4 regions of the Kitasatospora sp. NPDC091207 genome follow, and region 3 is predicted to be linked to each of the others. Evidence: riboswitches for the same ligand, from Rfam matches in the RefSeq annotation. Region 3 holds a riboswitch; each other region holds the start of a gene.
The links. Region 3 has a riboswitch for cyclic di-AMP ahead of ACIQTO_RS06670 (NlpC/P60 family protein). Riboswitches for the same ligand answer to the same signal wherever they lie in the genome.
Positions count from the first base shown of each region.

Region 1: linked by a shared signal. The riboswitch ahead of ACIQTO_RS15805 (transglycosylase family protein) and the one ahead of ACIQTO_RS06670 (NlpC/P60 family protein) in region 3 are both predicted to bind cyclic di-AMP.
Region 2: linked by a shared signal. The riboswitch ahead of ACIQTO_RS30525 (transglycosylase family protein) and the one ahead of ACIQTO_RS06670 (NlpC/P60 family protein) in region 3 are both predicted to bind cyclic di-AMP.
Region 4: linked by a shared signal. The riboswitch ahead of ACIQTO_RS27465 (family 16 glycosylhydrolase) and the one ahead of ACIQTO_RS06670 (NlpC/P60 family protein) in region 3 are both predicted to bind cyclic di-AMP.

Region 1 is NZ_JBIVVS010000007.1:278,820-286,082, forward strand. Features, by position in the region: gene ACIQTO_RS15790 (MazG family protein) at 1-325, shown strand, start outside; gene ACIQTO_RS15795 (SDR family NAD(P)-dependent oxidoreductase) at 443-877, opposite strand; gene ACIQTO_RS15800 (cytochrome P450) at 1,036-2,298, shown strand; cyclic di-AMP (ydaO/yuaA leader) riboswitch at 2,587-2,758, shown strand; gene ACIQTO_RS15805 (transglycosylase family protein) at 2,764-3,666, shown strand; gene eno (phosphopyruvate hydratase) at 3,911-5,197, shown strand; gene ACIQTO_RS15815 (septum formation initiator family protein) at 5,347-5,844, shown strand; gene ACIQTO_RS15820 (DUF501 domain-containing protein) at 5,816-6,481, shown strand; gene ACIQTO_RS15825 (exopolyphosphatase) at 6,478-7,263, shown strand, end outside.
Region 2 is NZ_JBIVVS010000024.1:112,897-120,159, reverse strand. Features, by position in the region: gene ACIQTO_RS30535 (hypothetical protein) at 1-743, shown strand, start outside; gene ACIQTO_RS30530 (hypothetical protein) at 858-3,017, opposite strand; cyclic di-AMP (ydaO/yuaA leader) riboswitch at 3,410-3,570, shown strand; gene ACIQTO_RS30525 (transglycosylase family protein) at 3,557-4,876, shown strand; gene ACIQTO_RS30520 (hypothetical protein) at 5,040-5,240, shown strand; gene ACIQTO_RS30515 (LacI family DNA-binding transcriptional regulator) at 5,300-6,319, opposite strand; gene ACIQTO_RS30510 (glycoside hydrolase family 13 protein) at 6,345-7,263, opposite strand, start outside.
Region 3 is NZ_JBIVVS010000002.1:446,193-453,455, reverse strand. Features, by position in the region: gene ACIQTO_RS06685 (hypothetical protein) at 67-318, shown strand; gene ACIQTO_RS06680 (NYN domain-containing protein) at 456-1,940, shown strand; gene ACIQTO_RS06675 (NlpC/P60 family protein) at 2,153-3,196, shown strand; cyclic di-AMP (ydaO/yuaA leader) riboswitch at 3,524-3,678, shown strand; gene ACIQTO_RS06670 (NlpC/P60 family protein) at 3,689-4,852, shown strand; gene ACIQTO_RS06665 (NlpC/P60 family protein) at 5,077-6,135, shown strand; gene ACIQTO_RS06660 (hypothetical protein) at 6,309-7,263, shown strand, end outside.
Region 4 is NZ_JBIVVS010000019.1:125,080-132,342, reverse strand. Features, by position in the region: gene ACIQTO_RS27490 (SDR family NAD(P)-dependent oxidoreductase) at 73-837, opposite strand; gene ACIQTO_RS27485 (TetR family transcriptional regulator) at 1,302-1,922, shown strand; gene ACIQTO_RS27480 (alpha/beta hydrolase) at 2,193-3,335, shown strand; gene ACIQTO_RS27475 (MoaF-related domain-containing protein) at 3,413-3,742, opposite strand; gene ACIQTO_RS27470 (esterase/lipase family protein) at 4,072-4,872, shown strand; cyclic di-AMP (ydaO/yuaA leader) riboswitch at 5,123-5,287, shown strand; gene ACIQTO_RS27465 (family 16 glycosylhydrolase) at 5,290-6,564, shown strand; gene ACIQTO_RS27460 (hypothetical protein) at 6,736-7,263, opposite strand, start outside.

The sequences.
Region 1 (7,263 bases), on a different contig from region 3:
CGAGGTGGAGGCGAACTGGGAGGCCCTGAAGGCCGCCGAGAAGTCGGAGCGCGAGTCGGTGCTGGACGGTGTGCCGGCCGGGCTGCCGGCGCTGGCGTACGCGGCGAAGCTGGTGTCCCGGGTGCGCCGGGCAGGGTTCACAGGGGTGCCGGACGCGCCCTACGAGCTGCCCGCGGAGCTCACGGGGGAGTCGGCGGGCAGGCTGCTGCTCGCCGTGGCGCAGCGGGCGCACGACGCCGGGGTGGACGTGGACGCCGCGCTTCGGGCGGCCGCGCGCGGCTACCGGGACGCCGTGCGCGCGGCCGAGGGCCTCCAGCCCGAGTAGCCCGAGCAGCCCGAGCAGCCCGAACAGGCTGACGAGCCCGGCGGCCCCGCCCGGCACAGACCGGCCCTACCGGCCCGTCAAGCCCGGGCCGGCCCGGCCGCCCCGCCGCCGTGCCCGTCAGACCGTCGCGACGTCCTCCACCGCACGGCGCTGCGCCGGGACGACCCCGCCGACCACCTCGGCGATCGCTTCGCCGACCAGGGCGAGCAACTCGGCGAGCCGCTCCAGGTCGAGGTGGTCGGGCAGCTCGGCGAGCGAGACGACGCGCTCGCCCTCCGGCCCGGCCACGCAGAACAGGTCGATCGGACCGAGGTGCTTCTCGGCGGTGTCGACCAGGGCGGCGATGTCGCTCGGGCGGCGGATGTCCCCGCAGACGCCGACGACCGGGCAGCCCGGCCGGTCGAGCTCGGTGGCGAGGTCCTCGGCGATGCCGACCTGCTGGTCGGCGATGAGGACGCCGGCGGCGCCCGCGGCGGTGAACCGGCGGGCGAGGTCGGCTCCCGACCCGCCGGTGAGTACGGCGATGACCACGACTGCCCCGGTGACCCGCATGGTGCGCTCCTCCCTGTGGGCGGCTCCGCACCGGCGCCCACGCGTTTTGCTTGCGGAGGATCGTAGGCAGGTCCTGATCCCCCGCAACAGGGATTACCCCTCAGGTGACCAGGCTCACGCCTGCCGCGTCCAGGATCCCCACCGGATACGGTCGACACATGCCAGTTCAGCCCGATTCAGCCCGCCCGCCGCTCTTCACCTGGGAGTTCGCCGCCGACCCGTACCCGGCGTACGCGTGGCTGCGGGAGCACGAGCCGGTGCACCGCACCACCCTGCCGAGCGGGGTCGACGCCTGGCTGGTGACCAGGTACGCGGACGCCCGGCAGGCGCTCGCCGACAGCCGGCTCTCGAAGAACCCGCTCCACCACAGCGGGCATGCCCACCGCACCGGCCGGGTCGGTATCCCGGGCGAGCGTCAGGCCAATCTGATGACCCACCTGCTGAACATCGACCCGCCGGACCACACCCGGCTGCGCCGACTGGTCTCGAAGGCGTTCACCCCGCGCCGGGTGGCCGAGTTCGAGCCCCGGGTGCAGCAGCTCACCGACCGGCTGATCGACGGCTTCGCGCGGCGCGGCTCGGCGGACCTGATCCACGAGTTCGCCTTCCCGCTCCCCATCTACGCGATCTGCGACCTGCTCGGCGTGCCGGCCGAGGACCAGGACGACTTCCGGGACTGGGCGGGCATGATGATCCGCCACGGCGGGGGGCAGCGCGGCGGAGTCGGGCGCGCCGTCAAGCGGATGCGCGCCTATCTGGCGGAGCTGATCCACCGCAAGCGGGCCGATCTCGGCGACGACCTGATCTCCGGCCTGATCCGGGCCAGTGACCATGGTGAGCACCTGACCGAGAACGAGGCCGCGGCGATGGCCTTCATCCTTCTCTTCGCCGGCTTCGAGACGACCGTCAACCTGATCGGCAACGGCACCTACGCCCTGCTCCGCAACCCCGGGCAGCGGGCGCTGCTGCAGGATTCGATCGCCCGTGGCGAGACCGGCCTGCTGGAGACCGGGGTCGAGGAACTCCTGCGCTACGACGGGCCGGTGGAGCTCGCCACCTGGCGGTTCGCGACCAGCCCGCTGACCATCGGCGGGGTGGAGATCCCGGTCGGCGACCCGGTGCTGGTGGTGCTCGCGGCGGCGGACCGGGACCCGGCGCGGTTCGCCGACGAGAACACCCTCGACCTGGCCCGGACCGACAATCCGCACCTGGGCTTCGGGCACGGCATCCACTACTGCATCGGCGCTCCGCTGGCCCGCCTGGAGGGGCGGGCGGCGCTCGCCACCCTGCTCACCCGGCTGCCCGATCTGCGACTCGCCGAGAGCCCGGAGGACCTCCGCTGGCGCGGTGGCCTGATCATGCGTGGACTTCGCGACCTCCCGGTGGAATTCACTCCCGAGAAGCGGTCCGAAGAACCCTAGGCCGGACTCCGGGCAATCCGCTCGGCGATGCCCCCAACCGTGTCCCGATGCCGCCCCTTCGGGCAACGGGCGCGCTGACGGGGTGTCGCCGCCACGCCCGAGCAAGGGGCATGAACCACCATCAACCAGGACATAGGCCCGTCGTTGGTAGGCGATCGGCCACGCGCCGTAATTTATGTGTGATACCTGCGATATGAGCTTGTTATTGATGTGAGGATCTGTCTACCCTCCCTGGAGTTCGCAGCTGCGGACCTCGTGCGCGGAACGCCGAATCCTGCCCGCCGCGTCACGGGAAACCGACCAGAACCCTTGGGCAGGGGCGGGGGAACCAGGTTTGTTGCCGTCCCCCACGGCTTGGGGTGAAGCCGCCCGCGCGGGCAGAAAGCCTCCGCGCCACGCGGCCGGGCCACCTCCCGGTCCGAACCCGACAGCTCACCTCGCAGGCGTGCGGAGAGGGACTTCCCCATGCTCTTCGTCGGAACCGGCCGTCATCGCCGTCGTACCCAGACCGAGAAGGCCATCGCCGTGGCCGGTGTGGCCGGCGTCGGGCTCGCGCTGCCGCTCCTCACCGCCGCCGGCGCCTCCGCCGCCCCGGCCTCGACCTGGGACGCGGTCGCCCAGTGCGAGAGCGGCGGCAACTGGGGCATCAACACCGGCAACGGCTTCTACGGTGGCCTGCAGTTCACTCCCAGCACGTGGAAGGCGTACGGCGGCACCGCGTACGCGCCGCAGGCCAACCAGGCCACCAGGGCGCAGCAGATCTCGGTCGCCGAGAAGGTCCTCGACTCGCAGGGGCCGGGCGCCTGGCCGGTCTGCTCCCAGAAGGCCGGTCTGAGCAAGGGCGGTGCCCCGGCGTCGGTCGACTCCTCCTCGGACGCCAAGCCGACCGCGTCGAAGCCCGCCACGTCGAAGCCGGCCCAGCCGAAGGCCGATCAGAAGCCCGCGCAGCAGCAGGCCCAGAAGCCCGCGCCGAAGCCGGCCCAGCAGGACGCGTACCAGGAGGCCCAGACCCCGGGCTTCTCCGGCCAGTCCGGCTGGGACGCCGACGCGAAGGTCTTCTGGTACCAGAGCGACGGCGCCTGGTACTGGACCAGCCACCAGGGCGTCTACCAGCAGTACGCGGGTCAGTCCGCCGGCCAGGACAGCCGTCCGGCCGCCGCCCACGGCGCCCCGGCCCCGGCCGCCCCCGCCGCGGCCCAGCAGCGCGCCGGCCACGGCTACACCGTCCAGTCAGGTGACACGCTGTCGACCATCGCCTCCGCCCAGGGTGTGTCCGGCGGCTGGCAGGCGCTGTACGACGGCAACCGCGGCGCCGTCGGCACCGACCCGAACCTGATCCTCCCGGGCCAGGTGCTCGACCTCGGCTGACGCCGATCGGCGCGGTGATTCCACGAAGGGGGCCGATCGGGCCCCCTTCGTCCGCATCTGGTCCGTTTTCCTGGGGCAACCAGGTGAACTACTGGGGGGTAGCCGGGCCACACCCTGAGACGGGACCGAGGTCGACGTGGTCCCGAGAGCCCGTGCGGTTAGGCTCTGGTTCGTAACGACTCCGCAATCGTCCGGCCGACAGCACCCATCGTCAGCCGGACCTGCTTCCGCTAGGAGATGCCTCGTGCCGTCCATCGATGTCGTCGTAGCCCGTGAGATTCTCGACTCGCGTGGCAACCCCACGGTCGAGGTCGAGGTCGGCCTCGACGACGGCAGCACCGGCCGTGCCGCTGTCCCGTCGGGTGCCTCCACCGGTGCCTTCGAGGCGCTGGAGCTGCGCGACGGTGACAAGAACCGCTACTTCGGCAAGGGCGTGGAGAAGGCCGTCCTGGCCGTCATCGAGCAGATCGGCCCCGAGCTGGTCGGCTACGACGCCACCGAGCAGCGCCTGATCGACCAGGCCATGCTCGACCTGGACGCCACCCCGGACAAGTCCTCGCTCGGCGCCAACGCGATCCTGGGCGTCTCGCTGGCCGTGGCGCACGCCGCCTCCGAGGCCAGCGACCTGCCGCTGTTCCGCTACCTGGGCGGCCCGAACGCGCACGTCCTGCCGGTCCCGATGATGAACATCCTCAACGGTGGCTCGCACGCGGACTCCAACGTCGACATCCAGGAGTTCATGATCGCTCCGATCGGCGCGGAGTCCTTCTCCGAGGCCGTCCGCTGGGGCGTCGAGGTCTACCACACCCTCAAGGGCGTGCTGAAGGAGCGCGGCCTGTCCACCGGCCTCGGCGACGAGGGCGGCTTCGCGCCGAACCTGGACAGCAACCGCGAGGCCCTGGACCTCATCACCGAGGCCATCCAGAAGGCCGGCTACGTGCCCGGCAAGGACATCGCGCTCGCCCTGGACGTCGCCGCCTCCGAGTTCTACCAGGACGGCGCCTACCAGTTCGAGGGCAAGGCGATCTCCGCCGCCGAGCTCATCGAGTACTACGCCGAGCTGGTCGCCGCCTACCCGCTGGTCTCCATCGAGGACCCGCTGGACGAGTCCGACTGGGACGGCTGGAAGGCCATGACCGTCAAGCTGGGCGACAAGGTCCAGCTGGTCGGTGACGACCTGTTCGTCACCAACCCGGCCCGCCTGGCCAAGGGCATCGAGACCGGCACCGCCAACGCGCTGCTGGTCAAGGTGAACCAGATCGGTTCGCTGACCGAGACCCTGGACGCCGTCGAGCTGGCGCAGCGCAACGGCTACCGCTGCATGATGTCGCACCGCTCCGGTGAGACCGAGGACGTCACCATCGCCGACCTCGCCGTCGCCACCAACTGCGGCCAGATCAAGACCGGCGCCCCGGCCCGCTCCGAGCGCGTCGCCAAGTACAACCAGCTGCTGCGCATCGAGGAGATCCTCGACGACGCGGCCGAGTACGCCGGCCGCGGCGCGTTCCCGCGCTTCCGCTCCGCCGAGTAGTCCTCGTCGGGCAGCGGCGCCGGGCAGAGTCGCCGCGGCCGAGTACGAGGGCCGAGCGCGCCCAGTAGCGCAAGCCTGACCGGTGCCCCGCCGTTCACCCCGTAGGGTGGACGGCGGGGCACCGTCGCGACCAGGAGGGGATACGGGAGATGGCAGGCTGGAGGATCCCGGGCTTTGCCGCCCGGCCTCGCTTCACGAGCCGGGCGACCGTCCTTGTCCTGGTGCTCTGCTCCCTGGTGGCGATCCTGGCCTATCCGACCAGGCAGTTCATCTCCCAGCGTTCCGAGATCTCCGCCCAGCGGGCGAAGGCCGAGCACGCCCGCCAGCAGGTGGAGCAGCTGCGCCGGGAGAAGGCCCGCTGGCAGGACCCGGAGTACGTCAAGGCGCAGGCCCGCGACCGGCTGCACTACGCGATGCCGGGGGAGACCCCGTACATTGCGGTGGATCCGGCGGGCCAGGGCGCCACCCCGTCCTCCGTCGCCCCGCCCGCCTCGTCCGACGGCACGGCCGCCGGGCCGGCGAAGGCCGCCAAGCCCTGGTACGCGAGCGTCTGGGACTCGGTGGACGCCGCCGACACCGCCGCCGTCGCCCCGCCCTCTCCACCCGCCCCTGCCTCTGCTGGAGCCAGCTCCCCCCATGACCACTGAGAACCACCCCTCCGTCTCCGACACCGATGTCGCCGCCATCGCCGCGCAGCTCGGCCGGGTCCCGCGCGGCCTGCGCTCGGTGGCGCACCGCTGCCCCTGCGGCAACCCCGACGTCGTGGAGACGGCCCCCCGGCTCGCGGACGGCACGCCGTTCCCGACGCTGTACTACCTGACCTGCCCCAAGGCCGCCTCGCTGATCGGCACGCTGGAGGCGGACGGCGTGATGAAGGACCAGACCGCCCGGCTCGCCGAGGACCCGGAGCTGGCCGCGGCCTACCAGAAGGCGCACGAGGACTACATCGCCCGCCGGGACGCCATCGAGGTGCTGGAGGGCTTCCCGAGCGCCGGCGGCATGCCGGACCGGGTGAAGTGCCTGCACGTGCTGGTCGGCCACTCGCTGGCGGCCGGCGAGGGCGTCAACCCGCTCGGCGACGAGGCGATCGGCATGCTGGAGGACTGGTGGGCCAAGGGCCCCTGCGTCTCCGCCGCCGAGGTCGAGGCCGCCGGCCGGCGGGTCGCGAGGAACCGTGCCAAGGACCAGGACCACGAGGCCGTGATCGCCGCCAAGCAGCAGAAGGCCGCCGAGCGCGCCGCCAAGCGGGCCGCGCAGGAGAATGCCGAGGAGGCCGGCGCATGAGCGTCACCCGGGTCGCCGCGATCGACTGCGGCACCAACTCGATCCGTCTGCTGGTCGCCGACCTCGACCCGGAGACCGGGGCGATCACCGACCTCGACCGCCGGATGATCGTCAACCGGCTGGGCCAGGGCGTGGACCGGACCGGCCGGCTGCACCCGGACGCGCTGGCGCGCACCTTCGCGGCCTGCCGCGAGTACGCCGAGGTCATCTCCGGCTTCGGGGTGGGTCCGGACCGGATCCGCTTCGTCGCCACCAGCGCCTCCCGGGACGCCGAGAACAGTGACGAGTACGCCAAGGGCGTGCGCGACATCCTGGGCGTCGGGCCGGAGGTGGTGAGCGGCGAGGAGGAGGCGCACCTGTCCTTCGTCGGCGCCACCAAGGAGCTCGGCGGCGGGCAGTTCCCGGCGCCGTACCTGGTCTTCGACCTCGGCGGCGGCTCCACCGAGTTCGTGCTCGGGGCCGAGGACGTCCAGGCGGCCCGCTCGGTCGACATCGGCTGCGTCCGGCTGACCGAGCGCCACTTCGAGGGCGCGGAGCTGCCCTCGGCCGAGCAGATCGCCGAGGCGCGGGCGCACGTCCGGGCCGAGCTGGACAAGGCGGCCGAGGTCGTCCCGCTGACCGGCGCGGCCACCCTGGTCGGCCTGGCCGGGACGGTCACCACGGTGTCCGCGATCGTCCAGGACCTGCCGGTCTACGACTCCGAGCGGATCCACCACTCGCGGATCGGCCGGGAGCAGGTGGCCCGGATCGCGGCCGAGCTGCTCTCCGCCACCCATGCCCAG
Region 2 (7,263 bases), on a different contig from region 3:
AGGAACTGCTCTCGATCGTACGCAGCGAGCAGAACGGCGTGCAGACCGCGGCCGGCTACCTCACCGGCGTCGCGGGCGAGAGCGCGCCCGGCAGTGACGAGTACACCGTCGCCGAGCTGCTGGCGCACGCCGCCGAGGCGGGCCTGCCCGCTCCGGTCGTGGTGCCGCTGGTCCCCGGCCCGCACGACTTCCTGACCGAACTGCACGCGCTGGCCGCCGAGTACGGCGCCCACGTCACCGATGTCCTGGGCCCGCACCCGCTGCTCGCCGAGGCCGTCCACGTCCGCCTCTCCGAGGCCGGGCTGGCCCGGGCCGACCGCGCCCGGCTGTTCGCCATCGCGACGGCCGCGGACGGCGTGGTCCTCACCACGGTCGGTGGCGAGGAGGCCGCCGCGGCGGCCGGGATCACCGGTGTGCTGCTGGCCGCCCGGCTCGCGGTGCCGGTCGTCGCCGCCGCGCTCGACGTGCCCGGCTCGGTGGCCGCCGCCGTCGCGCACCTCAAGGAGACCGGCTCCCAGCGCCCGGCGCTGGCCCCGCTGGTGATCGGCCCGGAGGCGGACTCCGAGCTGCTCGCCACCGCCGCCGAGGAGACCGGCTGCCCGAGCGCCGCGCCGCTCGGCGCCTACCCGACGGTGGGCCAGCTGATCGCCTCCACCTACCTGGCGGTGCTGCCGGCCGTCGCACCCGAGGTGTACGCCGAGCAGGCCGCCGCCCGGGAGGCCGGGGAGGCCCCCGCCGAGTAGCGGACCGCGAACGCCGAAGGGCCCGGAGCGCACCCGCTCCGGGCCCTCGACGTGTCGGCCTTTCCGGGTGGGACGCCGCCCGGAAAGGCCCCCGCCCGCCGGGGAGCGCCCGCCTCAGGGACGCCCGCCCACCCGGCCGGTGGCCACCGCGGCGTCCCTCAGCCGCAGCGCCGGCAGCTGCACCGGCCGGGACTGCGCGGCGAACGTCGCCACCGGCACACCGGTCGCGTTCCACCGCGGCTGCCCGGCGCCCCCGCCGTCCGCCTTGCGCACCTGGAGCACCTCGCTCTGCCCCGCCCGGCGCAGCAGGATGTTCGCGGGCGGCGCGGACTCCGGATCGATCCAGAGCTCGTTGCCGCCGAACTCGCAGTCCAGCACGAGGATGTCGTCCGGTGTGCCGTCGGGGGTGGCGCGGAACGCGATCCCGGCCCTGCGGTGGCCGGTGATCCGGCTGCGGCTGAAGGTGACGGTCACCCCGGCGAGTTCGTGCCGGGCGGTGGAGACGCCGAAGTCACTCTGCCCGGCGGCGTCGATCAGCAGCCCGTCGAAGAGCGTCCCCCGGTCCCGCCCGAGCGCGTGCAGCGCCACTCCCCCGGCGCCGTTGCCGTACAGCACGCTCGCGGTGTAGTCGAAGTCGTTGAGGTACGCGCCGTGCTCGATGCCCCACCCGCCGTTGTGGTAGGCCGCGAACTCGGTGACCACGTGGTGCTGCCGGGCGTTCAGCCAGACGAAGATGCCGTTCCGCAGGTTGTTGTGGGCCAGGCAGCGCTCGAAGGTCCAGACCCCCTCACTGTTCTCCGGCCACTCGAAGCCGGAGGCGCCGTCGGCCCCCTGGACGCCGACCGCCACGCAGTCCAGTGCCTTGCCGCCGGTGCCGGCACCGAGGTTGAAGCCGGCCAGCCGGTAGGCGCGCGGGTTGGGCTCCAGCAGCGTGCGGGAGGCGACGCAGGAGTCGTAGACGATGTCGTCGGACGGCTGCTGCGGGGTACGCGTGTCCGGCGGGCCGTCCCACCAGTAGGCGTCCTCCCAGGTGTCGTGGCTGATGCAGCCGCGGAAGGTGATGCCGTGGCTGGCGTGCGGGACGAAGGCGTGGCTCCCCGCGTCACGGACCACGACGCCCTCGACGACGGTGCCCCGGGTGGTGTCGCCGAGCATGTGGAAGTGCAGCCCGTAGCGGCCGAGCACCGGGGCGGTGACCGGCACGCTGCCGTCCGCGCCCTTCCAGGACTCCTCGGTGTCGGCGCGCGGGCCGACCCAGCGCAGCGCCGCGTGCCGCAGGTCGGCCCGGCGGCTGCTGGTGAGGTGGACGTGGGCGCGCCCCCCGGCGGTCCCCTCGACCCGCACGCTGCGGGTCAGGTTGAGTACCTCGGCGCCGACCGTGACGTCTCCTCCGGCGCCCACCCGGGGGTGCGGGTGCTTGAGCGGCGCCTCCAGGGTGACGGTGGATCCGCTGACGGACCGGACGACGGCCAGGTCGTAGCGGGCCGAGAAGCCGTCCTCGTCCGGCGGGCCGGTCGGGGTGACGGCCAGTTCGTCGCCGGGCAGCCAACCGGTGGGCGGCGCGGCCAGGCTGACGGTGGTGTCGCCGGCGGCGAGGGCCCGGTCCGCGCGCACCCAGGCGGTCTTGGCGGCGCCGTCCAGCCGCAGGTACCCGGCGCCGGTGACCCAGAGGCCGACGTCGGTGTCGACCACCTTCATGCCGTCACCCCGGAACCGCCGCTCGTCGACGGCGGGGAACCGCACGGTGTGCACGGCGGCGCCGTCGGGGGCGAGCGCGAGGGTGCCGCGGATCTCGACGTTGCCGGCCGCGGCCAGGGTGAGGCTGCGGTCGGCGGCGAAGGTGAGCGCGCCTCCGGACTCCACCAGCAGCGACCCGACAGTGGCGTCGGTGTCGAGCAGCACCCGGTCGGTGATCCGGACGGCGCTCTGCGGGCCGGGCGCCCGGCCGCCCCAGCCGGCCGGATCGGACCAGCGGCGGCCGCCCTGGTCGGGCGTGGGCGCGGGGCCGGGTGCGGCGGCGGGCGGCCCGGACGTGACGGTGCCCCCGGGGGTGCCCGCCGACGCGGCGTCGGGGCCCGCACCGGGCGTCCCCGGGGGCGAGGGAGGCGACGGAGCGTCGTGCAGGTGCCCGGCGGGCGGGCCGTCCGCCGCCGGGGCCGGGGCGGGGCCCTGGACGGCGGCCACGGGCTCGGCGCCGCCGTCCAGGGAGCGCCGCAGCGCCTCCTCGCCGCCGACCGCCGCGAACACCGTGCCGACGGCGAGCCAGCGCAGCATCGTCCGACGACGTACGGGAGTTCGGGGCTCTATGGGTGGGATGTCCGCTCTGCGGTGTTTTGCCCGGCGGTGCGCTCCACGTGCCCGCGTGGCCGGCCGACCGGCCCGCGGGTCCTCGTCCATGGCCATCGTTGCGTAGCCCTCCCCCCGGACGGCCGCGTCGGTCCTGACGTCCTGAAGCATAGGCAGTTGCCGTGACTCCGACGGGCGTTGCCCGAAATCGGTCATTTCTGATCATGGTGGACAGCCATTCACCACCCGTTTCACAAACCGTGACGAGCGTCACACATGTTTGCGGTTTGAACTTAAGTCTGCTTAACGTGCTCCCCGTTCGTGGCCACACGGACCCAGCCCACCCGCAACGCCGAGTCCTGCCGTCGGGTGCGCTGGCAGCGCAGAACGCACCACGGCAGGAGCGGGGGAACCACAGGTAAGTCGCCCGGGACCGGTCCGCGAACCGGTTCAGGGCTAGGGGTGAAGCCGCGTCCACAGCGCGGCCGGGCAACTCCAGCCCGAATCCGACAGCTCACCTCGCAGGCGTGGGAGAGGACCACGTCTTCATGCTGCCCACCAACGGCACCCGACTGTCCGGCCGCACCCGCCGCGCGATCGCCACCCTCGGCGTCGTCGGCATCGGCCTCACCGTCCCCTGCCTCACCTCCGGCACCGCCTCCGCCGCCTCGGTCGCCACCTGGGACAAGGTCGCCCAGTGCGAGAGCACCGGCAACTGGAGCATCAACACCGGCAACGGCTTCTACGGCGGCCTCCAGTTCACCAGCAGCACCTGGGCGGCGTTCGGCGGCACGGCCTACGCCGCCCGCGCCGACCTCGCCACCAAGGACCAGCAGATCGCGATCGCCGAGAAGGTGCTCGCCTCGCAGGGCCCCGGCGCCTGGCCGGTCTGCTCCGTCCAGGCCGGTCTCACCAAGGGCGGCACCCCGGCCGCCGTCGACACCGCCACCGCCACCAAGCCGGCCGCCCCGAAGGCCACCCCGGCCCCGGCGCAGACCCAGGCCCCCGCCGCCAAGCCGGCCGCGCCCGCGGCCGCCCCGAAGGCCACCCCGGCCCCGGCCGCCGGCGACTCCGCCCAGCAGTCGCAGGGCGGTCAGAACTGGCAGCAGTACCACCGCCAGGCCGCCGGTCAGGACGCCGGGACCAAGGCCGACGACTACACCGTGGTCGCGGGCGACTGGCTCTCCTCGATCGCCGACAAGAACAACATCCAGGGCGGCTGGGAGCGGCTGTACGACCTCAACCGCGGCTCCCTCACCGCCGGCCCGCACGTCATCTACCCGGGCCAGCACCTGAGCCTGGGCGACCGTGCCAAGGCGCAGGCCTCCGACGGATCCGGCCAGGGCTTCGACTGGTTCGACCGCTCCACGGGCAAGACCGGCCAGGCCGCCGGCTCCACCACGACCGCCGTCGAGCCGGCCGCGCAGACCGGGGCCAAGGCACCGGCCGCCCAGGCGCCGGCCGAGGCCCCGGCCCAGGCCGCCACCGGCAGCATGGCCGCCGCGGTCTCCTTCGCCCAGTCGAAGGTCGGCCAGGCCTACGTCTACGGGGGCACCGGCAACGGCGGCTGGGACTGCTCGGGCCTGACCCAGGCCGCGCTGCGCGCCGCGGGCATCTCCGTCCCGCGGGTCGCCGCCGACCAGGCCGCCGCCAGCACCCACGTCTCGCTGGACGCCCTCAAGCCGGGCGACCTGCTGTTCTGGTCCAACAACGGCCAGGACTCGGGCGTCTACCACGTCGCGATCTACATCGGCGACGGCACGTACGTCGAGGCCGCCAACCCGAGCTCGGGCGTGCGGACCCAGACCGTCGCCAACTGGGCCCCGGACTTCGCCGGCCGGGTCTGATCCCTCGCGCGCGGCCGCCCCGGCCCGCGCGAACCCGCCGAGGCCCCCGGGGAGAGTCTGGTCGCTCCTCCCCGGGGGCCTCGGCGCGCCCGTCCGCGGGCCGGGCCTGGTCGAACCGCGGTCCGACGGGCATGCTGCTGCTCCGCACCCGAGGAGGAGTCACATGGCCCAGGTCACCGTCACGCTCGACGCCAACCTCGCGATCGACGCGATGATGCTCTCCGGCACCAAGAACCCGCAGGACGCCGTCGAGGTGATCCTGCTCGACTACCTGGCCCGGGCACGGCGCACCGAGAGCCGTACCGGCGAAGCCGCCGACGGGCGGCGGGCCGCCCAACAGCGCCCGACCGCGCAGGAGGGCTGAGGACGGACGGCGAGGGGCCCCGGAGAGCGGATCGCTCTCCGGGGCCCCGTGATGTCGGCTCAGCGGGCGCGGGCGCCCGTGGAACCGCGCATCACCAGCTCCGGCTGGAACATGAACTCGCCGCGCTGGGCGGCGTTCGCGCCCACCTCCTCCAGCAGCGCGTCGACGGCCGCGGTGGCCATCGCCTCGACCGGCTGGCGGATGGTGGTCAGCGGCGGTTCGGTGAAAGCTATCAGCGGCGAGTCGTCGAACCCGACCACCGAGACGTCCTGCGGGACGGACAGGCCCCGCCGGCGCACCGCGCGGATCGCGCCGAGCGCCATCATGTCGCTGCCGCAGACGATCGCCGTACAGCCCTTGTCCAGCAGCGCGCCGGCCGCCGCGTGCCCGCCCTCCACGCTGAACAGCGTGTGGTGGACGAGCTCCTGGGCCTGCTCCTCGGTCCGGCCGAGCACCTCGCGCATGGCCGCCGTGAAGCCCTCGATCTTGCGCAGCACCGGGACGTACCGCTTCTGCCCGACCGCGAGACCGATCCGCTCGTGGCCGAGTTCGGCCAGGTGCTGGACGGCCATCCACATCGCGGCCCGGTCGTCCGGCGAGATGAACGGCGCGTCGATCTTCTCGCTGAAGCCGTTGATCAGCACGAACGGCACCTGCCGGCCGGTCAGCCGGGCGTACCGGTCGTGGTCGGCGGTGGTGTCGGCGTGCAGGCCGGAGACGAAGACGATGCCCGCCACGCCCCGGTCGACCAGCATCTCCACCAGTTCGTCCTCGGTGGAGCCGCCGGGCGTCTGGGTGCAGAGCACCGGCGTGTAGCCGTGCCGGCTCAGCACCTGCTCGATCACCTGGGCCAGCGCCGGGAAGATCGGGTTGCTCAGTTCCGGGGTGATCAGCCCGATCAGTCCCGCACTGCGCTGGCGCAGCCTGGTCGGCCGCTCGTAGCCGAGCACGTCCAGCGCCGCCAGCACGATCTGCCGGGTGGCGGCGGAGACGTTCGCCTTGCCGTTGAGTACGCGGGAGACGGTGGCTTCGCTGACCCCCGCCTGCGCCGCGATGTCTGAGAGTCGCGCCGTAGTCACGGTCCCAGAGCCTATTGCAACCACGTCAGACCGCCCACCAGTCGGTGCTGTCCGGAGCGAGCACCGTCTCGCCGCCGTCCACCGAGGCGTCCGCGGAGGAGAGCAGCAGCCGGCCGGGCGCGGCTATCCGCACCGGCTCGGCGGTGGCGTTCACCGTGCAGACGAAGGAGCCGCGGCGGAAGACCAGGGTGCCCTCGGGGCCGTCCAGCCACTCGACCCCGGTGCCGGCGTCCGGCCCGAGCCGCTCCCGGCGGACGGCCAGCGCGCTGCGGTACAGCTCCAGGGTCGACGTCGGGTCGCCGGTCTGCGCCTCGACGCTGAGCCCGGCCCACTCGGCGGGCTGCGGCAGCCAGCTGGGGCCGCCGGCGGTCGGGCCGAAGCCGTACGGGGCCTCGGTGCCGGACCACGGGATCGGCACCCGGCAGCCGTCGCGGTAGCCGTCCTGGCCGGCCTTGCGGAAGAAGGACGGGTCCTGGCGGACCTCGTCGGGCAGGTCGGTGACGTCCGGCAGGCCGAGCTCCTCGCCCTGGTAGAGGTACGCGGAGCCGGGCAGCGCGAGCATCAGCAGGGTGGCGGCGCGGGCCCGGCGCAGGCCGAGTCCGCGGTCGCCGGGGGTGCGGATCTGGGTGCCCAGGCCCGGCGGGTTGGCGAAGCGGGTGGCGTGCCGGGTGACGTCGTGGTTCGACAGCACCCAGGTGGCGGGGGCGTCGACCGGGCGCATCGAGTCGAGCGAGAGGTCGATCACCGCGCGCAGCTCGGCGGCGTCCCAGGAGGTGCCCAGGTACTGGAAGTTGAAGGCCTGGTGCAGTTCGTCGGGGCGGACGTAGTTGGCGGTGCGCTCGACGGTCGGGGTCCACGCCTCGGCGACGCCGATCCGCTGGCCCGGGTACTCGTCGAGGATCTTCCGCCAGCTGCGGTAGATCTCGTGCACGCCGTCCTGGTCG
Region 3 (7,263 bases):
CCGCCGATGCCGGGGCTCCGGGGGGAGCGCCTGAGCCCACCCAGGGACCACCCGAGAGGACCCCCGATGACCGTCCCCGCCCTGACCGCAGAGACGCGTTGGCGCTGCACGCTGTGCGGCAACCTGACCCGCTTCGATGTCACCCGTACCGCCCGGGTGACCGAGTTCCTGCACTTCGACCTGGCCGGCGAGTCCAAGGTGGAGGAGACCGAGGTGCACAGCGAGACCGTCGAGTCGGTGCGCTGCCGCTGGTGCAACGCGGTGGACCAGGTCGAGCTGGTGGCCCGTCCGGGCGCCGAGGCGGCCGAGCAGGCTTGATGCCCGCCCCCCGCGGCGGACGGTGCGCGGCACGGCCGTCCGCCGCGCGGGACAATACAGACAGAGCGCACGGAGCGTGACGACCAGGGGTGCGGCCGACGGCCGTGCCCCGCTGGACGAGGATCGGAGCCGAGGACGTGGTGGACGCAGCGAAGGAGCCCGCCGGACCGCAGGGGCGGCAGCCCGCTGTGGACGCGCAGGCGCCGGACGCGGTCGGGGCTGCCGCGCCCGGCACCGGCGCCCCCGCCGAGGAGGCCGCCGGTGAGGAGTCCGGCGGCGCCGGCGGTGAGGAGCCGGCGGCAGGCCGCGCCGCGGAGAAGCTCGACCGGCCGCTGCCCGAGGGGGTGCGCCGGCGTGTGGTGGGCCTGGCCGCCGACGCGCTCGGCGGGCTGCCGATCGGGGAGTTGCCGCAGACGCTGCGCCCGTACGCCAAGTTCACCCCGGCGCGCCGGGCCAAGTACGCCGCGACCGCGCTGGCCGCGGCGCTGGAGTCCGAGCCGGCGTTCCGGGTGCGGATAGCGGAGCGGCTGCGGCTCGGGCAGCCCGACCTGGTCAGGGCGCTGGAGTCGGGCACCGTGCCGGGCGCCGCCGATCCGATGGACGTGGCGGCCGCCGCGTACCTGGTGCGTTCGGCGGGCTGGAGCCGGCTGGTCACCGAGGCGGGCGAGGAGGCCGAGCGGGCCGGTGCCGAGGGCGCGGCGGCCGAGGCGAGCCGGCTGGCGGAGAAGCTGCAGGCGGAGCTGGCCGAGGTGCGCGCCGCGGCCCGGGCCGACCTGGACCGGCAGCGGGCCGAGTCGGAGGACGTCCGCAAGGAGGCGGAGTCGCTGCGCAAGAAGGTGCGTTCGCTGGAGAGCGACACCCGTCGGGCGCAGGCCGAGACCCGCCGGGTGACCGGGGAGCTGGAGGCGCTGAGGTCGCAGGCGGCCACCGAGCGCGGCGCCGCCGAGAGCGAGGCGCGGCGGCTGCGGCACCGGATCTCCGAGCTGGAGAACGCCGCCGAGCAGGGCCGCCGTTCGGCCCGCGAGGGGCGCAGCGTCGAGGACATGAGGCTGCGGCTGCTGCTGGACACCGTGCTGCAGTCGGCGCAGGGGCTGCAGCGGGAGCTGGCCCTGCCGGTGTCGCAGATCCGTCCGGCCGACCTGGTGGAGGCGGTGGTGCCGGGTTCGGCCTCGCCGCACGACGTGGCGCGGCGCGGGCTGGCCGAGGACGATCCGGCGCTGCTCGACCAGTTGCTGGCGATCCCGCAGGTCCATCTGGTGGTGGACGGCTACAACGTGACCAAGACCGGCTATCCGGCGCTGCCGCTGGAGCAGCAGCGGATCCGCCTGCTGGGCGGGCTGGCGATGCTGGCCCAGCGCACGCAGGCGGAGGTCACCTGTGTGTTCGACGGGCAGGACCTCGACGTGCCGGTGATCATGGCGCCGCCGCGCGGGGTCCGGGTGCGGTTCAGCCGGACCGGTGAGACGGCGGACGAGCTGATCCGCCGGCTGGTGCGGGCCGAGCCGCAGGGGCGGCCGGTGGTGGTGGTCTCCGCCGACCGGGAGGTCGCGGAGGGCGTGCGGAAGGCCGGTGCGCGCCCCGTGGCTTCCGTGCTGCTGCTGAACCGGTTGGCCCGGCCCTGACCTCGACCGGGCGCTGGCCAGGCCGGAGTGACGCCTGGTCAGCGCCCGGTTTGCGGGGTTGTGAGGATCCGGTGAAGTCATGGCCGCGGGCGGAGGTTCACGCCATTGGGGGAGTGGCGCAAAGCGTGGATCTTCACTAGGGTCTGGCGTCAAACCTATTTTCCGGATTCTCACCCAATCGGGTGAGTCCGTTGGAAGAAGGAGCCGGTCCCTTGGCCACCCACCGCCGTCCCAAGCAGCCGAGCCGCGCGCGGGTCTCCGTGCTCACCGCTGCCGCGGCGACCGCGGTCGCCCTCTCCGCCCAGGTCGCCGCGCACGCCGCGCCGAGTCCGTCCCCCAAGAAGGAGGACGTGAAGGCGCAGATCGACCAGCTGCAGGAGGAGGCCGAGCAGGCCACCGAGAAGTACAACGGCGCCAAGGAGCGGGCCGACCAGCTGCGCAAGCAGTCGGACCAGCTCCAGGACCAGGTGGCCCGCGGCCAGGACCAGATGACCCAGCTCCAGGCCGGGCTGGCCGAGGTGGCGGGTGCGCAGTACCGCACCGGCGGCATCGACCCGTCCGTCCAGCTGATGCTCTCCTCCGACCCGTCCGGCTACCTGGACAAGGCGTCCAGCGTCCAGCAGGCCAGTTCCAGCCAGGCCGACGCGCTCAAGGGCCTGCAGGACCAGCAGCGCCGGCTGGACCAGCAGAAGGCGGAGGCGGCCGCGATCCTGGCCTCCCTGGACAACACCACCAAGGACCTGAACCAGTCCAAGGCGGAGGTCAACAAGAAGCTCAAGGAGGCTCAGGACCTCCTGAACTCGCTGAGCGCGGCGGACCGGGCGGCGCTGAAGGCCGCCCAGCAGCAGGCGGACCGGGCCTCGCGCGGCAGCGAGCGGGCCGATCTGGGCAGCCTGCCGCAGGCCAGCGGCATGGCCGGGTCGGCCGTGTCCAACGCGATGAGCAAGCAGGGCTCGCCGTACCAGTGGAGTTCCGTCGGGCCGAACACCTTCGACTGCTCGGGCCTGATGGTCTGGTCGTACGCCAAGGCCGGTGTCACGCTGCCGCGCACCTCGCAGGCGCAGGCCAACTACGGCTCCCGGGTCCCCTCGCTCGCCGAGGCCCAGCCGGGCGACCTCATCATCTACCGCGACGACCGCAGCCACGTCGGGATGTACATCGGCAACGGCATGGTGGTGCACGCGCCGCACACCGGTGACGTCGTGAAGGTGATGAAGGCCGACGCGATGAAGATCAACACCATTCGCCGGGTCTGACGGACCGGCACGACACGCCCACGGGCCGGGACACGGCCCTGTGATCCACGCCACCTCCTGATCGGGGGTGGCGTCGGCATTCACGGCGGCATGGTGACAAACGATCAGCTCCGTGTGGGCTGGTGATCACACTCGGTCATATTCACAAGTGAACTTGGATATTCTTCCGGCATTTTTCTGACAAGGATTTGAACGGATCACGGTTCTGTTACTAGGGTCGTGCCTCGAACCACCGCACAGTCGATCACCCAGCCAGGGTGGCGGCGGGGGTTTACCGCCGAGTTCGTGAAGCAGCGGGGCAGGTCGTCTGCCCGACGGGGAGCCCAGTAGTCGGGGGTGCTGTGGAGCGGAGCCGGGGAACCATGTTCCTCCGGGGTGAATCGGCGCCAGGTCGACCGCGAGAGCGGCCGGTGAGGCGTCGTAGGGCACGCTTCCGGCCCGAACCCGTCAGCTCACCCGGTAGGCGGACGTAGGAAGAAGGAGTCCGCCTTCGTGGCGTCCCATCGTCGTCCCAAGCCCGCCGGCCGCGCCCGGGTCTCGATCCTGACCGGTGTCGCCGCTGCGGCGGTCGCCCTCTCCGCGCAGTCCGGCGCCCACGCCGACCCGACGCCGACCAAGGACCAGGTCAAGGAGCAGGTCGACCAGCTCAACGAGCAGGCCGAGCAGGCCACCGAGAAGCTCAACGGTGCCCAGGCCAAGCAGCAGGAGCTGCAGAAGCAGGTCGGTGAGCTGCAGGACAAGGTGGCCCGCCAGCAGGCCTCGGTGACCGAGGCCCAGGGTGGCCTCGCCGAGATCGCCGGCGAGCAGTACCGCAACGGCGGCATATCGCCGACCGTCCAGCTGATGCTCTCGTCCAGCCCGGACAGCTTCCTCACCCAGGCCGGTGCGATCAACCAGGCCGGCAGCACCCAGTCCAATGTCCTGAAGGACCTTCAGGAGCAGCAGCGCAGGCTCGACCAGGACCGCAACGAGGCCCAGGGCAAGCTCGCCGAGCTCGAGGCCACCACCCAGCAGCTGAAGGCCTCCAAGGAGGAGGTCCAGGGCAAGCTGGCCAAGGCCCAGGACCTGCTCAACACGCTGACCGAGCAGGAGCGCCAGGCGCTGCGCGCGGCCGAGGAGAAGGCCGCCGCCGAGGCGAAGGTCAAGGCGGACGCCGCCAAGGCCGAGGCCAAGGCCAAGGCGGACGCCGACCGGGCCTCCCGCGACAACAGCCGGGACAACCTGGCCGGCTCGTCCTCGGCGGCCGCCAAGCCCGCCGCCGCCTCGTCCGCCGCCGCCGCGCCGTCCGCGCCCGCGGCTAATGGCTCGCGCGCCGCCGCCGCGATCGCCGCGGCCGAGAGCAAGCTGGGCGCGCCGTACGTCTACGGCGCCTCCGGCCCGGGCTCGTTCGACTGCTCCGGCCTCACCAGCTGGGCCTACGCCCAGGCCGACGTGTCGCTGCCGCGCACCTCGCAGGCCCAGGCCACGGTCGGCACCAACGTCGGCACCAACATCGCCAACGCCCAGCCCGGTGACCTGATCATCTACCGCGCGGACCGCAGCCACGTCGCCATCTACGTCGGTGGCGGCCAGGTCATCCACGCGCCGAAGCCCGGTGCGAACGTCCGGTACGAGACCGCCAGCATGCTGCCGATCTCGGCCATCGTGCGCGTCTGATCCGACGTCCGCCGCCGCAGGCCCGGTCTCCCCTCGCGGGAGGCCGGGCCTGCGGCTTTTGCGGCGGACCGGTCTGGTGTCCGATTGCGGGTCAAATATTCGGGTTGGGAGGGGTTTGGACTCGCTCGCCCGGACTCGCTAACGTCTGCCACCGGACTTCCGCTTGAGAGCCGCCCGCTCCGGTGCGGCGGCGGGGCCCGGCCCAGGATCGGAGCCACCGTCGTATGGCCCTGCACCGCCGTTCCCCCCTGCCGGGTGCGCTCGCCCGCGCGCTGGTGCTGACCGCCGCGGCCACCACCGCGCTGGGGGTGGCGACGGGCGGTGCCGCCCAGGCCGCCCCGGGCGCGCCGGACGGGCCGTCGAACCGCAAGGACGTCAAGGCGCAGGTGGAGCAGCTGTACGACGAGGCCGAGCAGGCCTCGGAGAAGTACAACGCGGCACTGGACGCCCAGCAGCGGCTCCAGTACGAGACCGGCACCCTCCAGCAGCAGGTCGCCGTCGCCCAGGACGACCTCAACCAGCTGCGCGGCGACCTCGCCACCGTGGCCGGCGCCGAGTACCGGGGCGGCGGGATGGCGCAGACCGTCCAGCTGATGCTCTCCACCGACCCGGAGGGCTATCTCTCCAAGGCCCGGACCCTGGAGCAGGCCGCCGAGCGGCAGAACGAGACGCTGCACGAGGTGGTGGCCCGTCAGCGCCGGCTCGACCAGCGCCGGGCCGAGACCTCCATGAAGCTCTCCGAGCTGGAGCAGACCCGCCGCGCCCTCGCCGAGAGCAAGCAGCAGATCCAGCAGCGGCTGGCCAAGGCGCAGCGGCTGCTCAACAGCCTGGGGGCCGGTGAGCGGGCCCGGCTGGTGGCCCAGGACGCCCGGGAGGCCGAGCAGCGGGCCACCCGAGGCACCGACCGGCTCGACCTGGGCACCGCCCCGCCCGCCTCCGAACGCGGCGCCGCCGCGCTGGCCGCCGCCGTCAAGATGATCGGTTCGCCCTATGTGTACGGATCCACCGGGCCCCGTGCGTTCGACTGTTCGGGTCTGATGTACTGGAGCTGGCGGCAGGCCGGAGTGACCCTGCCGCGCACCTCGCAGGCCCAGGCGTCCGCCGGCCAGCGGGTCAGCATCTCCGACGCGCGACCGGGAGACCTGGTGATCTTCTACCGGGACATGCACCACGTCGGCATGTACGCCGGCGGCGGCGTGATCGTGCACGCCCCCTACCCGGGCGCCAAGGTCCGCTACGAGAGCGTCAACGCGATGCCCGTCGCCGGGGTGATCCGGCTCTGAGCCGGCCCGGCCCCACCCCTCCCGCCGACGCGAACCCGGCCCCGCGACCGGGAGGCGCGCCCGCGTCACGCCGCGGCGCGCTGTCCCGGCGCGGTGCGCTGCTGCTCGCGGCGGGCGGACTGGCCCAGCTCTCGCTGCCCCGGGCGGCACCGGCCGCTCCCGTGGCCGTGGCGGTGACGGACCACCGGGCCGAGCTGACCGGGCTGCTGGCCGAGCGGGCCCGGGCACTGGCCGCCGGGCTGTCCGCGACCCCGGTCGAGCTGGCCTACCGCAACCTCGTGCTCGGGCCGGGCGGCGGGCCGGACCGGCTGACCGGGACCGCCGAGCTGACCGTCCGGGTGGCCGGCTACGACGAGTACCCGGTGGTCCACCCGCGCCGGCTGGCGCTGCTGCGCGGTGGCGACGGCTGGCGGGTGGAGCGGGAGGAGGGCACCGGCGGACCGGCACCGCTCTGGGACCTCGGGACCGTGCGGGCGGCGGGCGGCGAGCACTGCCTGGTGCTCGGCCTGGCCGACGGGCCGGACCCGGCGCGGCTCGCGGCCGTGGCCGACCGGGCCGTCCCGGCCGTCACCGCCCTCTGGGGCAGTGCCTGGGCGGGCCGGCTGCTGCTGGAGCTGCCCGCCACCGAGGAGCAGTTCGGCCGGCTGCTGGACGCCGGTCCGGCGGGCTGGGGCGGCATGGCGGCGGTCACCACCGCGGCGCCCGGTGCCCCCTGGCACACCCCGGCGGACCGGGTGCTGGTCAACCCCGGGGCGTACGAGGGGCTCAGCGACTTCGGCCGCCAGGTGGTGACCACCCACGAGGCGGTGCACGTGGCGACCCGGGCCGACACCCGCGCGTGGACGCCGCTCTGGCTCTCCGAGGGCGTCGCCGACTGGACCGGCTACCGGGACTCCGGCCGTTCCCCGCGGCAGATCGCCCCCGAGCTGGCCCGCGACGTCGCCGCCGGGAAGGTGCCCTCGGCGCTGCCCGCCGACCGGGACTTCACGGCCGGGGCCGCCGGCATCGCGCAGGCCTACGAGCAGTCCTGGCTCGCTTGCGAGCTGATCGCCCGCCGCTACGGGCCGCAGCGGCTCGTCGACTTCTACCGGGCGGTCGGCGCGGCGGGCGCGGGCACCGGCCGGGACG
Region 4 (7,263 bases), on a different contig from region 3:
CAGGACACCCCCGGGGCCACCGCGCGGGCCCGGGGGGTGGCCGGGGGCACTTACCCGGGGCACGAACCGGGGTCACATGTGGGTGCCGCCGTCGATCCGGATCTCGGTGCCGGTGACGAAGGCGCCGTCGTCCGAGGCCAACATGGCGATCACGCCGGCCACCGTCTCGGGCCCGGCGAAGCCCTGGCCGAGCGCGGGGGAGAGCTTGGCGAGCAGGCTGAAATCGGCGTCCGCGGGCAGGCCGGGGTTGTTGGTCATACCGCTGTCGATGCTGCCGGGAGCCACGCAGACCGCGCGCAGGCCCTGCTTGGCGTACTCCGAGGCGATCGCGTGCGTGAACGACTGGATGCCGCCCTTGGTCGCGGCGTACGCGGCCATGTAGGGGTGGGCGAAGGTCGCGGAGGTGGAGCTGAAGTTCACCACCACGCCCCGGCCGTCGGCGAGCAGCGCCGGGAGCGCCTCGCGGGTCATCAGGAACGTGCCGGTCAGGTTGACCGCGATCAGCTTGTTCCAGAACTCCAGGCTGGTCTCGTGGGTGTGCGAGGAGCGCAGGATCCCGGCCGCGTTGACCAGGACGTCCAGCCCGCCGAGCCCGGCCACCGCCTCGGCCACGCCCGTGCGGACCGCCGCCTCGTTCGAGATGTCCACGACCGACGTGGTCAGTCGGTCCGCGGTGCCGTCGGCGACGGCCCGGTCCAGCGTGGCCTTCAGGCCGTCCTCGTTGACGTCGACCGCGACGACCCGCCCGCCCTCGGCGAGGACCCGGTGCACGGTGGCCTGGCCGATGCCCGAGCCGCCGCCGGTGATCAGGACCTTGCGTCCGCTGAAGCGCTCCATGGTGGTACTCCGTTCGTTTGTGGTCTCGCGACCTCCCTTGACACGGTACGCCGAAGTGGCATGACGTGCCAATAAGTCACGTCATGCCTAGTTGGCACGTCATGACACCTCGGCCTGAGCTGCCACATCACTCGACGGCGGCCGCTCCGGCGCGCTGCGCCGCATGGGCGGGCCGCGCCATGCAGGCGTGCTGTGCCACGCAGGCCTGCCATGCCATCCAGGCGTGCTGTGCCACGGCGGCACGTCACGCCGATCAGGCAGGCCGCGCCATCCAGGCAGGCCATGCCACCCGGACGTGCCACGCCGTGGCGGCACAGCGCGCCGATCGGGCAGGCCATGCCACTACGGCACGTCACGCCGATCGGGCAGCTCACGCCACCACGGCACAGCACGCCGATCAGACAGGCCATGCCACTGCGGCACGTCGCGCCACCCCGTCCGCCGGCCCGCGTAGGCTGGGCCCCGTGATCGGACGCCCCACCCTGAACCAACGCCGCCGCGACACCACTCGACTGGAGATCGCCCGTACCGCCGCCGCGCTCTTCGCCGAGCGCGGCGCCGAGGCGACCACGGCCGAGGAGATCGCGCTCGCCTCCGGCATCTCGGTGCGCACCTTCTACCGCTACTTCTCCGTGAAGGAGGACGCTGTCGCCCCGCTGCTGGCGGCCGGCGGCCGGCGCTGGGTGCTGCTCTTCGCGGAGAGTTCGGCCGACCTGCCGGTGCGCGAGGCGCTGGAGCGATCGGCGGTCGAGTCGCTGACGCCGACCGACACCCCGGCTGTCGAGGCCATGCACTGGACCCGTGACCTCCTGCGCGATCCCCGCCTCGACTCGGTCTGGCAGCGGGTGCACGCCGACTCGGAGGAGCGGCTGCGCGCGGTGCTCACCGCCCGCTGCCCCCGGGGCACCGACGAGCTGGAGATCCGGCTCGCGGCGGCCGCCGCGACCACCGCGATCCGGGTGGCCCTGGAGGAGTGGGCCTTCTCCGACGCCCCCGCCACCGGACCGGGCTCGCCCCAGGAGTTGGGTGCCCGGTGCATGCGCGAACTCATCGCCGGACTGCGCCTCTGGAGCAGCGTCAGCTGACGCGGCCTCAGCCCCGGCTCCCGTGGCCCCACCCGCTGCCGTGCGCCCGCCGGGCCTTCGTCGTCCGTCGGCCCGCCCGCCTGCGGCCCCGCCGTCGGACCGGTCCGCCGTCCCCGCTGGTCGGCGGGTCCGGGCGGCCCCGCTGGAGCGCTAGGGTTGTTGATCGCGCCTCGGCGGTGGCTTCCGCGGTGGACGGGGGAACCGGGGCGGCCGTCCCGGGTGTCCCTACAGCGGGGGCGAGGGAGTTCGAGGCGTGGGAGCAAGCAGGACATGGGTCTGACGAGCCACAAGGTGTTGGCGCTGACCGTATTGATCGCCGTCGTGCTGACGGCCGGCACGGTCTGGCTCTGGCCGAGACTGGCGAAGAGGTCCTGGCGGGCGGTGCTCGGCCGGATCGGCGCGCTGCTCGCCACCCAGCTCGCGGTGCTCGCGGCGCTGGGTCTGGTGGCCAACAACTACTTCGCCTTCTACGGCAGCTGGGACGACCTGCTCGGCACCGGTGACAACGGCCCGGTCGTCATCCAGAACAAGGCGGACGCCTCCGGTCGCCTGCAGGTGGAGACCATCGGGCACGCCTCCGTCAAGGGCGGCGGGGCGCTCGGCCGCGACCCCAGGCAGTCCGGCGAGATCCGCGAGGTCCGCATCGACGGCGCCTCCACCAGGCTCTCCACCGAGGGGTACGTCTATCTGCCGCCGCAGTACTTCCAGCCGGAGTACGCGCAGAAGCAGTTCCCGGCGGTGATCGTGAGCACCGGCTTCCCGGGCATCGCGAAGAACCTGGTGACCCGGCTGAACTACCCGGGCGCGGCGCTCAAGCTGCTCCAGGAGGGTCGGATGCAGCCGACCGTGATGGTGCTGATGCGCCCCTCGCCCGCGCTCCCGCAGGACACCGAGTGCGAGGACATCCCGGGCGGCGCGCAGTCGGAGACGTACTTCACCAAGGACGTCCCGGCCGCGATCCAGGCGACGTACCGGGTCTCCGCCGACCCGCAGGCCTGGGGCTTCATGGGGAACTCGACCGGCGGCTACTGCGCCCTCAAGCTCGCCATGCGCCACCCGGAGGTCTTCCCGACCGCCGTCTCGCTCTCCGGCTACTACCAGGCCGCCGACGACCCGACCACCGGGGACCTCTTCAAGGGCAGCCAGCAGCGCCGCAACGAGGCCGACCTGATGTGGCGGCTGAAGAACCTGCCGCACCCCGGGGTGTCCGTGCTGCTGGCCGGTACCAGGGAGGGCGACGGCGACTACCGGCGGGACACCGAGGCCTTCGTGGCCGCCGCGCACGGCCCGATGAAGGTCTCCTACAGCATGATGAAGACCGGTGGGCACAACTTCGAGACGTGGAGCAGGCTGCTGCCGTCCTCGCTGGAGTGGCTCTCCCAGCACCTCAAGGTGCCGGACCAGTCGGTCTGACCGCGCGGCCGCTCGGGCGGCTTCGCGGTCAGCCGCCTCGGCGCCTCGGCGGCCCGGCGGCCCGGCGGCCCGGTGGCTCAGGCCACCGGCTCCAGGGTTCCGGTGTGCAGCTCGCCGACCCGGCCGCCCTCGCCCTCGTACGTCCAGAACGCGCGCACCGTGAGCCTGCCGAGGTCCATCACATGGCTGACGGTGATGCCGCTCTGCTCGGTCCAGCTGACGAAGTACAGCTCCGGCCCGATCTCGGCGATGTGCAGCGCCACGTCCTCCCACTGGCCCGCCGACTCGCCGAGACCCTCCCAACGCAGCCGCTTGCCGTCGGGCGAGTAGGCGTTGCGGAAGGCCGCGCCGTTGTCGACCTGGAAGAGGTAGGTGCGGCCGGCGAAGGCGGGCAGGGGCGCGGTCATGGCGGGACGGGTCCTCGTCTCTCGTCTGTGCGGTACGGCTGGACCCCCAACCTATCCGACCGGCCGACCTTCGCGGCGGACTTGCGGACACCCCGCCACGGGGCCTGACGCCACGGGGCCTGACGCCACGGGGCCGGCCGCCACGCGGTCCGGCCGCCGGGTGTGACACCGGCACCCGGGCGACCCCCGTCCTGCTCGTCCACGGTGCCAACGACAACGCCGACCGCGCCTGGGCCGCCCCCGGCGAAGGGGGCGGTTGCGGTGCCGCCGGGGCGTCGGCCTGCCCGTCGACCGGTCTCGCCCAGCAGCTGGCCGCCGACGGTCACCGGGTGTTCGCGATCAACTTCGCCCACAAGCAGGGCGACAACCTCCTCCAGACGCAGGCCGTGGGCGACGCCGTCGCCCTGATCCGCGCCAGGCTCGGGGTGCCGCAGGTGGACGTGGTCGCCTGGAGCAAGGGCGAGGTCGCCGCCCGTGCCTACGTCTCCTCGGTGCGGCCCGCCTGGGGCCGGGCGTACGCGGGTGATGTCCGCCGGCTGGTGACCCTCGGCGGGCCGAACGGCGGTCTGGACTACGTCTACGCGCACGGCTGGGCGTTCTCGCCGGCGGTCTGGCCGGCCTGCGGCGGTACCGCCAACGCGCCCTCCCCGCACCTGTCCATGACCTGCTACGGCACGTACACCGCGCAGCCGTGCCTCGGCGTGCTGCCCAGCGGCGGCTACGACTGCTACCCGGGCCAGCGCCAGCTGCTGGCCCGGTGGGACGGCAGCTACGGGGTGGACGCCGGGGCCCAGGACTGGTGGACGACGTACTACGGCGGCCAGGGGTACTACACCGCGGGACAGGGCATCCGGGCGGCGATCGACGCCGGGTCGCTGATCGGACCGCTCCAGCGGGCCGGCATCCCGGCGGCGGTCCGCACCTACCTGCTCGCGGGCGGTGCGGCGGACATCCCGGGCGTCCTCAACGAGAACCGCGGGCCCAGTGACGGCATCGTCTTCACCCGGAGCGCGCTGGACACCACCGGCATCGGCACGGTCGGCGGCAGCAGGCTGCTCGGGGGGCTCAACCACCTGGAGCTGGCCTGGGCACCCGAGGCGATGAGCCAGGTCGACGCCTGGCTCGACTGACCGGCCCGCCCGGGTACCGCCGGGCCGGGTGACCGGCCGGTCACCCGGCCCGGCGGTACCACGGCAGCCGCCGGCGCGGCCAACTGATCAACTCCACCGCCGACTTGATCAACTCGGCAGCGCTCCACTGTGAGCTGCGCGACAACATCCCCTCCGGAGTTGTCGCCTTCCGGACGGCCTGCCTAGCCTGCACGGGTCCGCCTTCGCGGACCCCGCCGTCGGGACGCCGAGTCCTGTCCACCCGCCGGTCGGCAGTCGAGCACCACAGCGGACGGGAGCGGGGGACCCAGGTCAGTGCCCGGCCCGTGCGCTCCCGCGCACCGGCCGAGGCTAGGGGTGAAGCCGCTCCACAGGCGGCCGGGCGACCTCAGCCCGAACCCGACAGCTCACCTCGCAGGCGTCACAGAGGACACCGCCATGCAGAAGCCTGCCCGGCGCGCGACGCCGCGTCATGCCCGCCCCACCCACCGAGGCCGCCAGGCCGCCATCGCCGCCACCGGCGCGCTCGCCATCAGCGGCGCCGGCCTGCTCGGCGTACCGGCCCTCACCGGCGCCCAGGCGGCCACCGCGCCGACCGTCACCCAGGACAAGCTCGCCCCGGCCGCCATGGTCGCGGGCAAGGCCGCCACGGCCTCGCTGACCGTCCACTCCTCGGCCTGCTTCACCGCCAGGACCGTCGGCGTGGGCGTGCGCGACGCGGCCGGGACCAACCTCGACTTCCCCGGCAACGTCGCCAACGCGCAGATCTGCCCGAGCGGTCTGTCGATCACCACCGGCTCGCGCACCCTGCCCGCCGGGACGTACACCCAGTTCGGCTTCTGGCAGGACTCCGCCGGAGCCTGGCACAACCTGCCCTCCCAGAAGCTGGTGGTCTCCGCCGCCAACGCCACCCCGAGCCCCACCCCCACTCCCAGCACCACGCCGACGACCACTCCCAGCACCACGCCGACGACCACGCCCACCGGCACGCCCGCCGGCACGCCCGCCACCGCTGCGCCGGTCGCAGGCAAGAAGCTGACCTGGTCCGACGAGTTCAACAGCCTCGCCCTGGGCTCGCGCTGGACCGCCGACAAGAGCAGCTCGTACCACTACGGCGACCACAACCCCAACGACAACAAGCTCGACTGGCTGAACAAGAACAACGTCGCCGTCTCCGGCGGCGCCGCCACCTTCACCGCCAGGCCGAGCAGCCACACGCTGGAGAACGGCAAGCAGGCCTGGGACACCGGGCTGCTCACCACCGAGTACTCCGGCGAGGGCTTCAAGGTGAAGACCGGCGACTACGTGGAGACCCGGGTCAAGCTCCCGGCCGGCACCGGCGCCTGGCCGGCGCTGTGGACGTGGAACGGCACCAGCGGCAACCACGGCGAGATCGACACGTTCGAGTACCACTCGGACAACGCCAACCTGCTGGAGCTGACCAACCACGTCAACGCGGACCACAAGTACGTCACCGACGCGAAGGCGATCGCCCACGACCAGTGGGTCACCGTCGGTACCCAGTACGGTGCCAACTCGGTCGACTGGTACATCAACGGTGCGAAGGTCTTCGCGGACGGCAAGGGCGTCGGTGCCGACTGGTCGGCGTACCTGATCCTCAACCTGTCCCTGAGTGCGGGCCAGTACCACCCCGCGCCGACGGGCACGGTTCCGATCACCTTCGCCGCGGACTACGTCCGGGTCTACCGCTAGTCCCGTCCGTCCGGAGTCCCCGTCCGTCCGGAGTCCCCGTCCGTCCGAGGCCCCGTCCGTCCGAGGGTCCGCCGTCCGAGACCGCCCGGACGGGACTCCGGACGGAGCGACCCGGGCCGTACCGTGCTGGGCCAGGCCGGCCCAGCACGGTACGGCCCGGGTCGGCCCGGCTCAGCCCCGGGTGGTCTCCACGACGTGGATCGTGAAGGGCTGCCGGTTGTTCGACTCGTTGCGGTCGTCGTCGCTGCGCACCGCGACGTAGCCGCCCTCCAGATCGCCGACGGGGACGGTGGTGGCCAGCCGGACCGGGATCAGTGCCGTGGCGCTCCGGAACTTCGGCAGCCCGGCCGGGAAGGTGCAGCGCACCCGGTGGCCGTTCTGGAACTCGTAGCAGTTCTCCGGGAAGAACGGCCCCTCGGCCGTCACCCCCTCCGGCAGGGTGACCACCACGGTGAACGGCGAGGCCGTCCGGTCCGGGCCGAGGTTGCCGACGAAGGCGTGCACCGTGGTGGTGCCGCCGGGCGCGGCGGCGTCCGGGTCGATCCGGACCACCTGGAGGTCGGAGTCGGACCGGACCGGCGCCGCGGCGGGCTCCACGGCCGGCGCCGGAGCCGTGGCCCCGGCACCCGGTGCCGGGTCCGGCTCGGCCACCGGACAGGTGGCCCACGCGGGCCCGGCGGCCAGCGCCGTCACCGCGCA